DNA from 2 places in the Enterobacter hormaechei subsp. xiangfangensis genome. Region 1 is predicted to be linked to the other one. Evidence: predicted binding sites of a transcription regulator. Region 1 holds the regulator's gene; the other holds the start of a gene.
What was found. The regulator LexA, encoded in region 1, represses DNA repair genes until DNA is damaged. The targets are predictions, from matches to a motif close to TNCTGTATGTACATACAGNA.
Positions count from the first base shown of each region.

Region 2: sbmC (DNA gyrase inhibitor SbmC) is a predicted target of LexA. The motif match lies at 3,494-3,513, and genes of this name have one in related genera.

Region 1 covers NZ_CP017183.1:313,893-318,845, reverse strand. The annotation lists gene zur (zinc uptake transcriptional repressor Zur) at 97-609, shown strand; gene BFV63_RS01525 (CsbD family protein) at 657-866, opposite strand; gene dinF (MATE family efflux transporter DinF) at 986-2,323, opposite strand; gene lexA (transcriptional repressor LexA) at 2,387-2,995, opposite strand; gene BFV63_RS01510 (diacylglycerol kinase) at 3,104-3,472, opposite strand; gene plsB (glycerol-3-phosphate 1-O-acyltransferase PlsB) at 3,627-4,953, shown strand, end outside.
Region 2 covers NZ_CP017183.1:2,933,881-2,938,833, reverse strand. The annotation lists gene plaP (putrescine/proton symporter PlaP) at 1-486, shown strand, start outside; gene sbcB (exodeoxyribonuclease I) at 610-2,046, opposite strand; gene dacD (serine-type D-Ala-D-Ala carboxypeptidase DacD) at 2,238-3,410, shown strand; gene sbmC (DNA gyrase inhibitor SbmC) at 3,529-4,002, shown strand; gene BFV63_RS14115 (FUSC family protein) at 4,094-4,953, shown strand, end outside.

The DNA.
Region 1 (4,953 bases):
ATGCGTCAGGTATAGCACAGCCTGGCGGATCTCGGTGTTTTTAGCAGAACATGATAAAGTGAGAGTTTTCACCCCTTACCACATCCGAGGTGCCCGATGGACAAGTCCACAAAAGAGCTGTTAGCGCAAGCTGAAAAGCTGTGCGCGCAACGCAATGTGCGCCTGACCCCGCAGCGCCTTGAGGTACTGCGTCTGATGAGCCTGCAACAGGGCGCCATCAGCGCCTACGATCTGCTCGATCTGCTGCGTGAAAGCGAGCCGCAGGCAAAACCGCCGACCGTTTATCGGGCGCTGGATTTTCTGCTGGAGCAAGGGTTTGTGCATAAAGTGGAATCAACAAACAGCTATGTGCTGTGCCATCTTTTTGACCAGCCAACTCACACGTCCGCCATGTTTATCTGCGATCGCTGTGGTGTGGTGAAGGAAGAGTGTGCGGAAGGTGTGGAAGATATTATGCATACGCTGGCAGCCAGAATGGGCTTTGCGCTGCGCCATAATGTGATTGAAGCCCACGGCTTATGTTCTGCCTGCGTGGAGGTGGAGTCATGCCGTCATCAGGATGACTGTCAGCACGATCACTCTATCCTGGTGAAGAAAAAGCCGCGTTAAAGCCAAAGAAAAAGGCGGCTCAGGGCCGCCCTTGGGGATAGTACCGGTTACCAGCGGTAGTCGTTACGGGTTTCCCAGTCTTTGACTTCGTTTTCCGCCTGATCTTTTTCGTAACCGTAGCGCTCCTGGATTTTACCTACCAGCTGATCGCGCTTACCTTCAATGACGGTCATATCGTCATCTGTCAGCTTACCCCACTGTTCTTTCGCTTTACCTTTGAATTGCTTCCAGTTGCCGCCGATTTCGTCTTTATTCATAATCGTGTCCTCGTGTTAAGCGTCTATGAGTATCGCCCGCTACGTTCTTTTCTGCTGGACGTGATTATTATTGTAGTTAAGGATTCGGTAGTTGTTTTTATATTCGGAATCTTTAACCGTTACGATATATCGTGCGGGGCTGGAAACCAGGTATTGTTTCGCCAGTGACGATGCCAGATAACGGCCAGCGAAAGGCCACGCAGTGAGAGAAACACCGCCAGCGCCAGCCACAGACCATGATTGCCGAGATACGGCAGGGTCAGCAGCGTCAGGCCAAACCCCGCCGCCGCGACGGCCATGCTGTTGCGCATCTCCGCCCCTCGCGTCGCACCAATAAACATGCCGTCCAGCAAATAGCACCACACACCCACCACCGGTAATACTACCTGCCAGAGGATGTAGCGATCGGCCAGCTCACGTAGCGCGGGCAACGAGGTGAGTAGCGCGACAATATGCTCACCAAAACAGGCGTATACCAGAGCAAAGGCCAGCGCCACCAGGCCCGCCTGACGACAGGCAGCACGCCAGACCTCACGTAACTGGCCGCTTTCACGCGCGCCATAGGCCTGCCCTGAATGCGCCTCGACGGCGTAAGCAAAACCATCCAGCGCGTAAGCGGTAAAGGTCAGTAACGTCATGAGCACTGCGTTGACTGCGACGATTTCAGGCCCAAGACGCGCACCAAAAACGGTTAAGGCGCCAAAGCAGAGTTGCAGCAGGAGCGAACGGAGCATGATGTCGCGATTAAGCGCCAGCAGCTTACGAATGTTGCCGCGCCAGGCCGATTTCAGCAGATCCAGGGTGATACCGCGCATCGCCAGTACGCGCCAGACCATTCCCAAACCAATTAGCAGCGTACCGTACTCGGCAATCGCCGTGGCCAGCGCCGCGCCCCGGACGTTCATGTGCAGCCCCATCACCAGCCACAGATCGAGCATAATGTTAAGCAGGTTGCCTACCACCAGCAGGATCACCGGCGCGCGGGCGTACTGCACGCCCAACAGCCAGCCCAGCAGGACCAGGTTTGCCAGTGAAGCGGGCGCGCTGAGCCAGCGAATTTCGAGGAACCGCCGGGCCTGTTCCAGTACGGCATCGCTGCCGCCCACAATATGGAGCGCAAAATCAATCAGCGGCGTACGCAACAGAACGATTAACGCGCCAGCACCGAACGCCAGAATGAGCGGCTGAACCAGCGCACGCGCCAGACGCAGGGGATCTTTTGCACCATACGCCTGGGCCGTCAGGCCCGTCGTACTCATGCGCAGAAAAAGCAGCAGCATAAAGAGAAAGCTGGTCGCCGTTGCGCCGATCGCGACGCCGCCGAGATAAATCGGCGAATCGAGATGCCCGATAACCGCCGTATCCACCAGCCCAAGCAGAGGAACGGTAATATTGGAAAAAATCATCGGTAGCGCAAGACGCCACAACGCCTTATCGGCAGAAGTTAGCAATGCCATGGAAATTACCGGAATCAGAAAACAGGCCAGGCTGTAGAGGAACTACAGCCTGTCAGGAAGAGATTACAGCCATTCACCGTTGCGGATAACGCCGACCGCCAGTCCTTCAATAGAGAAGCTCTGCTCGCGGAGATCCACCACAATCGGGGAGAATTCATTGTTTTCAGGCAGAAGCTGCACGGTATTGCCTTGTTTCTTCAGGCGCTTAACCGTCACTTCATCATCAATGCGCGCCACCACGACTTGCCCGTTACGCACGTCCTGCGTTTTGTGTACCGCCAGCAGATCGCCATCCAGAATACCGATATCTTTCATGGACATTCCGCTAACGCGCAGCAGGAAATCGGCGCTCGGCTTGAACATGCCTGGATCAACCTGATAGTGCCCTTCGATGTGCTGCTGCGCCAGCAGAGGTTCACCTGCCGCTACGCGACCCACCAGCGGAATACCGCTCTCTTCTTCCACCAGCAGACGAATACCGCGTGAGGCGCCGGAAACAATCTCAATCACGCCCTTACGCGCCAGCGCTTTAAGGTGCTCTTCGGCAGCATTAGGAGAACGGAAGCCCAGACGCTGCGCAATTTCTGCACGCGTGGGTGGCATACCCGTCTGGCCGATATGATCCCGAATGAGATCAAACACCTCTTGCTGCCTGGTCGTTAACGCTTTCATACCGCCCCCTGGGTGTATATACAGTTATGCTGTGAGTATATACAGTCAAAGGCGATTTTGGAACCAAAAACTGCACAAAAAACCAGGGACTTAATTATTCCTCGAGGCTCATCGGAAATGCGACCAAAGCAGCGTGACCCAGGTGATCGCCGCAGTGATAATCGCCAGCAGTACGGCAGCGGAACCCATGTCTTTCGCCCGGCCAGACAATTCATGGAATTCCGACCCGATTCGGTCAACAACGGCCTCAATAGCGCTATTAAGAATTTCCACTATCATCACCAGAAAGACAGATCCGATGAGCAGTACGCGGGTGATAGCATCAACATCAAGGAAGCAGGCGATGACAACGGCAACGATTGCAGCAACCGCCTCCTGGCGGAAAGCGGCTTCATTAACCCATGCAGCGCGGAAACCTTTCCATGAATAACCGGCAGCTTTAATGATTCGAGTTAACCCAGTGGTATTATTGGCCATTAAAAGAACCTTTTATGATAAATAGCGTCTGTAACTAAAGCCGCAGCGCGTTTTGCTGCAACCTGAAGTATGACGGGTAACAACAGAAATTTTGCGCGCTTTCTGTTATCCTTGCGCCGCAATTGCATTATTAACCAGAGGCTTTACATCGTTTATGTCCGGCTGGCCACGAATTTACTACAAATTACTTAATTTACCATTAAGCGTCCTGGTAAAAAGTAAGTCTATCCCAGCAGAACCTGCGCTGGAATTAGGGCTCGATACGTCGCGCCCTATTATGTACGTTTTGCCTTATAACTCGAAGGCAGACCTGCTGACGCTTCGCGCTCAATGTCTGGCGCACGATTTACCTGACCCACTTGAACCGCTGGAAGTCGACGGTACGCTGCTGCCACGCTACGTGTTCATCCATGGCGGGCCGCGCGTGTTCACCTATTACACGCCGAAAGAAGAGTCCATTAAGCTGTTCCATGATTACCTCGATCTGCACCGCAGCAACCCCGATCTGGACGTGCAGATGGTGCCGGTGTCGGTGATGTTTGGCCGTCGTCCGGGGCGCGAAAAAGGGGAAGAGAACCCGCCGCTGCGTATGCTCAACGGCATTCAGAAGTTTTTCGCCGTCTCCTGGCTGGGACGCGACAGTTTTGTCCGCTTCTCACCTTCCGTTTCACTGCGCCGCATGGCGGATGAACACGGCACTGACAAAATCATTGCGCAAAAGCTGGCGCGCGTTGCGCGTATGCACTTTGCACGTCAGCGTCTGGCGGCCGTTGGACCACGTCTCCCGGCACGTCAGGATCTGTTCAACAAGCTGCTGGCTTCCAAAGCGATTGCCCGTGCCGTAGAAGACGAAGCGCGCAGCAAGAAAATTTCGCACGAGAAAGCGCAGCAGAACGCAATCGCGCTGATGGAAGAGATCGCCGCGAACTTCTCCTACGAGATGATTCGCCTCTCTGACCGTATCCTCGGCTTCACGTGGAACCGCCTCTATCAGGGGATTAACGTCCACAACGCCGAACGCGTGCGTCAGTTAGCGCACGACGGCCACGAGATTGTCTATGTGCCCTGCCACCGCAGCCACATGGACTACTTGTTGCTCTCTTACGTGCTCTATCACCAGGGGTTGGTGCCACCGCATATTGCTGCCGGTATCAACCTGAACTTCTGGCCAGCAGGCCCGATTTTCCGCCGTCTGGGTGCGTTCTTCATTCGTCGTACCTTTAAAGGTAACAAGCTTTACTCCACCGTCTTCAGGGAGTATCTGGGCGAGCTGTTCAGCCGCGGTTATTCTGTGGAGTACTTTGTTGAAGGCGGTCGCTCGCGTACCGGTCGTCTGCTCGATCCAAAGACCGGCACGCTGTCGATGACCATTCAGGCCATGCTGCGTGGCGGTACCCGTCCTATCACGCTGGTGCCGATTTACATCGGTTATGAACACGTGATGGAAGTGGGCACCTACGCGAAAGAGCTGCGCGGTGCGA
Region 2 (4,953 bases), 2.0 Mb from region 1:
TTCTCCACCATCACCGTACTGGCGTCCGGTATGGCCGCGCATGCAGGCGTTGCGCGTCTGATGTACGTTATGGGCCGCGATGGCGTATTCCCGAAAAGCTTCTTCGGCTACGTGCATCCAACTTGGCGTACCCCGGCGATGAACATCATTCTGGTCGGTGCGATCGCGCTTCTGGCGATTAACTTTGACCTGGTGATGGCAACGGCGCTGATTAACTTTGGTGCGCTGGTGGCGTTTACCTTTGTTAACCTGTCGGTGATCTCTCAGTTCTGGATCCGTGAAAAGCGTAACAAGACGCTGAAAGACCACTTCCAGTATCTGTTCCTGCCGATGTGTGGTGCTATGACCGTGGGCGCGCTGTGGGTTAACCTGGAAGAGAGCTCAATGGTGCTTGGCCTGATTTGGGCAGGTATCGGCCTGGTTTACCTGGCCTGTGTGACGAAGAGCTTCCGCAACCCGGTTCCTCAGTACGAAGACGTCGCGTAAGACTGCGTCGGGTGGCGGCTACGTCTTACCCGACCTAAATACCCCGCAGGCCCGCGTAAGCGAAGCGCCATCGGGCAAAAAAAAAGCCGGAGACATCGCCTCCGGCTTTTTTGTACCCGCTATTCAGACAATCTCTTGCGCATACTGGAACAGCGCTTTCAGCAGCGCCTGCTTCTCAGCATTCCCTTCATACTGACCGTAAAGCATCTCCAGCTCCTGGGCGTAGCTATTAAGAAACTCCGGCGTAAACACGTTGCGCCGATGCTGTAACCAGCGCTCCTGCTCTGCTTCATCCAGCGTGCCGGGATAGTTGCGCGCGCGATAATTAAACATCAGCTTCTCAATGCGCTTATCTGCGAAGGTGATATCCAGCGCGGGCAGGTTACGCGGGTCGGTTTGCAGCACGATATTCATCGCCGCGCGATCGGCGTCGCTGAAGAAGCCGTTATAAAGCTGCGCATCCACATTCTCAGACGGCACGAACGGCTCTGCTTCGGCAAAAATGGCGACGACTTTCTCGCGCACCTGCGGGTTGTCGCGCAGCACTTTCAGGTTATCGAGGCAGTGCTGACGGTTAATCCCCAGCCGGTCGGCGTCTTCCGGGCGTAGCGTGTTGGCCTGCGCCAGCACCGGGCACTTATTAATGTGCACCAGTTTTACCGGTACGGCTGGCAGGTCACCCAGCGCCTCTTTCGGCGTATAGAGCCGTTCACGTAAGGTGTCGCTGTCGAGCTCAAGCAGCGGGGAGATATCTCCGGCAAGATCCACCATGATGACGGCGTTACGGTTGTCCGGATGCCAGGCAAGCGGCGCCACCCAGCTTGTATTCCCGCGCCACGCACCGAACATCCCTGAAATATGCACCAGCGGTTTCATCTGCGGCACGTCAATTAGCGTCATCAGCTTTTGCTTGCTGCGATGGCTCAACAGATACTCAAACAGGCGCGGCTGCGCGGTTTTTACAAGTTTCGCCATAGCGATGGTCGCGTAAACGTCTGCCATCGCGTCGTGGGCATTGCTGTGCTCAATGCCGTTGGCCCGCGTCAGGTGCTCGAGCCTGAAGCTCGGCAAGCCGTCGTCGTTCTCCGGCCAGTTAATCCCCTCCGGGCGCAGCGCATAGCAGGCGCGCATGATATCCAGCAAATCCCAGCGTGAATTACGGTTCTGCCAGCTCCAGGCATACGGATCGTAGAAGTTGCGGTAGAAGATATTGCGCGTCACTTCATCGTCAAAACGGATATTGTTGTAACCCACCACGCAGGTATTGGGCACCGTGAACAGGTCGTGGATGCGACGGGCAAATTCTGCTTCGCTAACGCCTTTATCCCGCGCTTCCTGAGGCGTGATGCCCGTCACCATCACCGCGCCCGGCTGCGGCAGATAGTCATCGGCGGGCTTACAGTAAAACACCTCGGGTTCGCCGATGACGTTAAATTCGTCATCGGTACGGATAGCCGCAAACTGCGCCGGTCGGTCCAGCGCCGGATGGGTGCCAAAGGTTTCGTAATCGTGGAACAAAAAAGTCGGGCGCGCGGCAGAGTCAGACACCAGTAATCTCATCCTGTTAAAAATTGACGTCTCTATGGTAAACGATTGGGGTGAGCAGTCCGAATAAAAAGCACCGTCAGGCAAGAAATTTGCGAGATTTGTTCCGAAAAAATCTGCGTGCTGTCACATTTTTTTGCAATTAAGGCAGGTAACGACATCAGAACTCCCGTAAAAAGGTCATCGATTTTTACTGACCTGAGGATATACCGTTGAAACGCCGTCTGTTTATTGCTGTTTCTTTACTCGCTTCGAGTATTTCATCCGCGCTGGCTGCCGAGCCGCTGGATTTTTCACCTCAGCCGCCTGCCATCCAGGCTGGCTCCTGGGTATTGATGGATTACACCACGGGTCAAATCTTAACGGCGGGCAACGAACATCAGCAGCGCAATCCGGCGAGCCTGACCAAACTGATGACGGGGTACGTTGTCGATCGCGCCATTGATAGCCACCGCATCAGCCCCGATGACATTGTGACGGTCGGACGTGACGCCTGGGCAAAAGGCAATCCGGTCTTTGACGGTTCGTCGTTGATGTTTCTGAAGGAGGGCGATCGGGTTTCCGTGCGCGATCTCAGCCGCGGCCTGATTGTTGATTCCGGCAATGATGCCTGCGTGGCGCTGGCGGATCACGTGGCGGGCGGTCAGCCGCAGTTCGTCAGGATGATGAATGACTATGTTGAAAAGCTGAACCTGCGCGATACCCACTTCGAAACCGTACACGGGCTGGATGCACCGGGTCAGCACAGCTCCGCCTACGATCTCGCCGTGCTTTCACGGGCCATCATTCACGGCGAGCCTGAGTTCTACCACATGTACAGCGAGAAGAGCCTGACCTGGAACGGCATCACCCAGCAGAACCGCAACGGCCTGCTGTGGGATAAGACCATGAACGTGGATGGTCTGAAAACGGGACACACCTCGGGCGCGGGCTTTAACCTGATTGCCTCAGCGGTGGACGGTCAGCGTCGACTGATTGCGGTGGTGATGGGGGCAGACAGCCCGAAAGGACGTGAAGATCAGGCGCGCAAGCTGCTGCACTGGGGACAGCAAAATTTTGATACGGTGCAGATCCTGCATAACGATAAAAAAGTGGGAACCGAGCGCATCTGGTACGGTGATAAAGAGCAGATCGCGCTGGGCACGGATCAGGACTTCTGGCTGGCATTACCCAAATCGGAAGTGCCGAACATCAAGGCGAAATACGTGATGGATAAAAAAGAGCTGGAAGCGCCGATCGCCGCGCATCAGCGGGTAGGGGAGATCCAGCTGTACGATCGTGACAAGGTGGTCGCGCACTGGCCATTGGTTACGCTGGAAAGCGTTGAAAAGGGTGGGCTTTTCTCCCGTCTTGGCGATTATCTGCATCATAAACTCTGACCTTTTCGGGCAGACTGGCAGTGTTGCGAGTCTGCTCACATAATAAACACTCCTGGTTTGCCGATAATCTCGATTCTGCTTTACAGTGTATATATATACAGTAATAAACGGAGGCAGCATGGACTACAGCATCAGGCAGCAACAGAAACGTACGATTGCAGGCTTTCATCTCGTGGGGCCGTGGGAAAAGACGGTCAAGCAGGGATTTGAACAGCTGGTCATGTGGGTAGATGGTCGTCATATTCAGCCGCAGGAGTGGGTGGCCGTTTATTATGACAATCCGGATGACGTGCCGGCAGAAAAGCTCCGCTGCGTTACCGCCGTAACGGTAGTAGACGATTTCACTATTCCTGAAAACAGCGAAGGGGTGATGATGACCGAAATTGCTGCCGGAGAGTATGCTATTGCCGCCGCGCGCGTTGAAAATCATGATTTCGCTACTCCATGGTATCAGTTCTTCAACTCCCTGCTGGAAGACAGCAAATTCCAGATTGCAGCAAAACCCTGCTTCGAACGCTATCTGAACGATGGCAATGCTGACGGCTACTGGGATATTGAGATGTTTGTACCGGTAGAGCACAAAGTGGGATAATCCTGCGAAACGCAGGGTTTTTCAGCCGGGCGCGATCCACCCGGCTGAAAACACAGTACAATTGTGGTTTGCCGTAGAGCTGGAGACGGGTGTGCGCCCCGACAAGTCATTAACCCCTTTTGAAATTCGGTTATACAAACATTATCGCGTGGTGCACGGTTGCCGCATTGCGCTGGCGTTTGTGTTGACCTTCGTACTGGTTCGTTTGCTGGATATCCCGGAAGGGACGTGGCCGCTGATCACGCTGGTGGTGGTGATGGGGCCGATCTCATTCTGGGGGAACGTGGTCCCGCGCGCTTTCGAACGCATAGGCGGTACCGTTTTAGGCTCAGCGCTTGGGCTTATCGCCCTGAAGCTGGAGCTGATTTCATTTCCGTTCATGTTGCTGTGGTGCGCGGTGGCGATGTTTCTTTGCGGATGGCTGGCCCTCGGCAAGAAACCGTATCAGGCGCTGCTGATTGGCATTACGCTCGCGGTTGTGGTCGGCGCACCGGCGGGCGATATGACCACGGCATTGTGGCGAAGCGGGGACGTGATCCTCGGCTCGTTGCTCGCCATGCTGTTTACCGGCATCTGGCCGCAGCGCGCCTTCCTGCACTGGCGCATTCAGATGGCAAACTACGTCACGGCATTTAACCGGGTCTACCAGGCCGGGTTTTCGCCGAATCTGATTGAGCGTCCGCGGCTGGAAAAGCATCTGCAAAAAATCCTCAATGATGTGGTCAAAATGCGCGGGTTAATTACGCCAGCAAGCAAAGAAACCCATATCCAGAAAGCCATCTTTGAAGCTATTCAGACGGTCAGCCGTAATCTGGTCTGTATGCTTGAACTGCAAATCAATGCCCACTGGGCCTCACGCCCCAGCCATCTTCTGATGCTCAACGCGCATACGCTGAAAGAGACGCAGCAGATGACGCAACAAACCCTGCTGACCATCGCTCATGCGCTCTA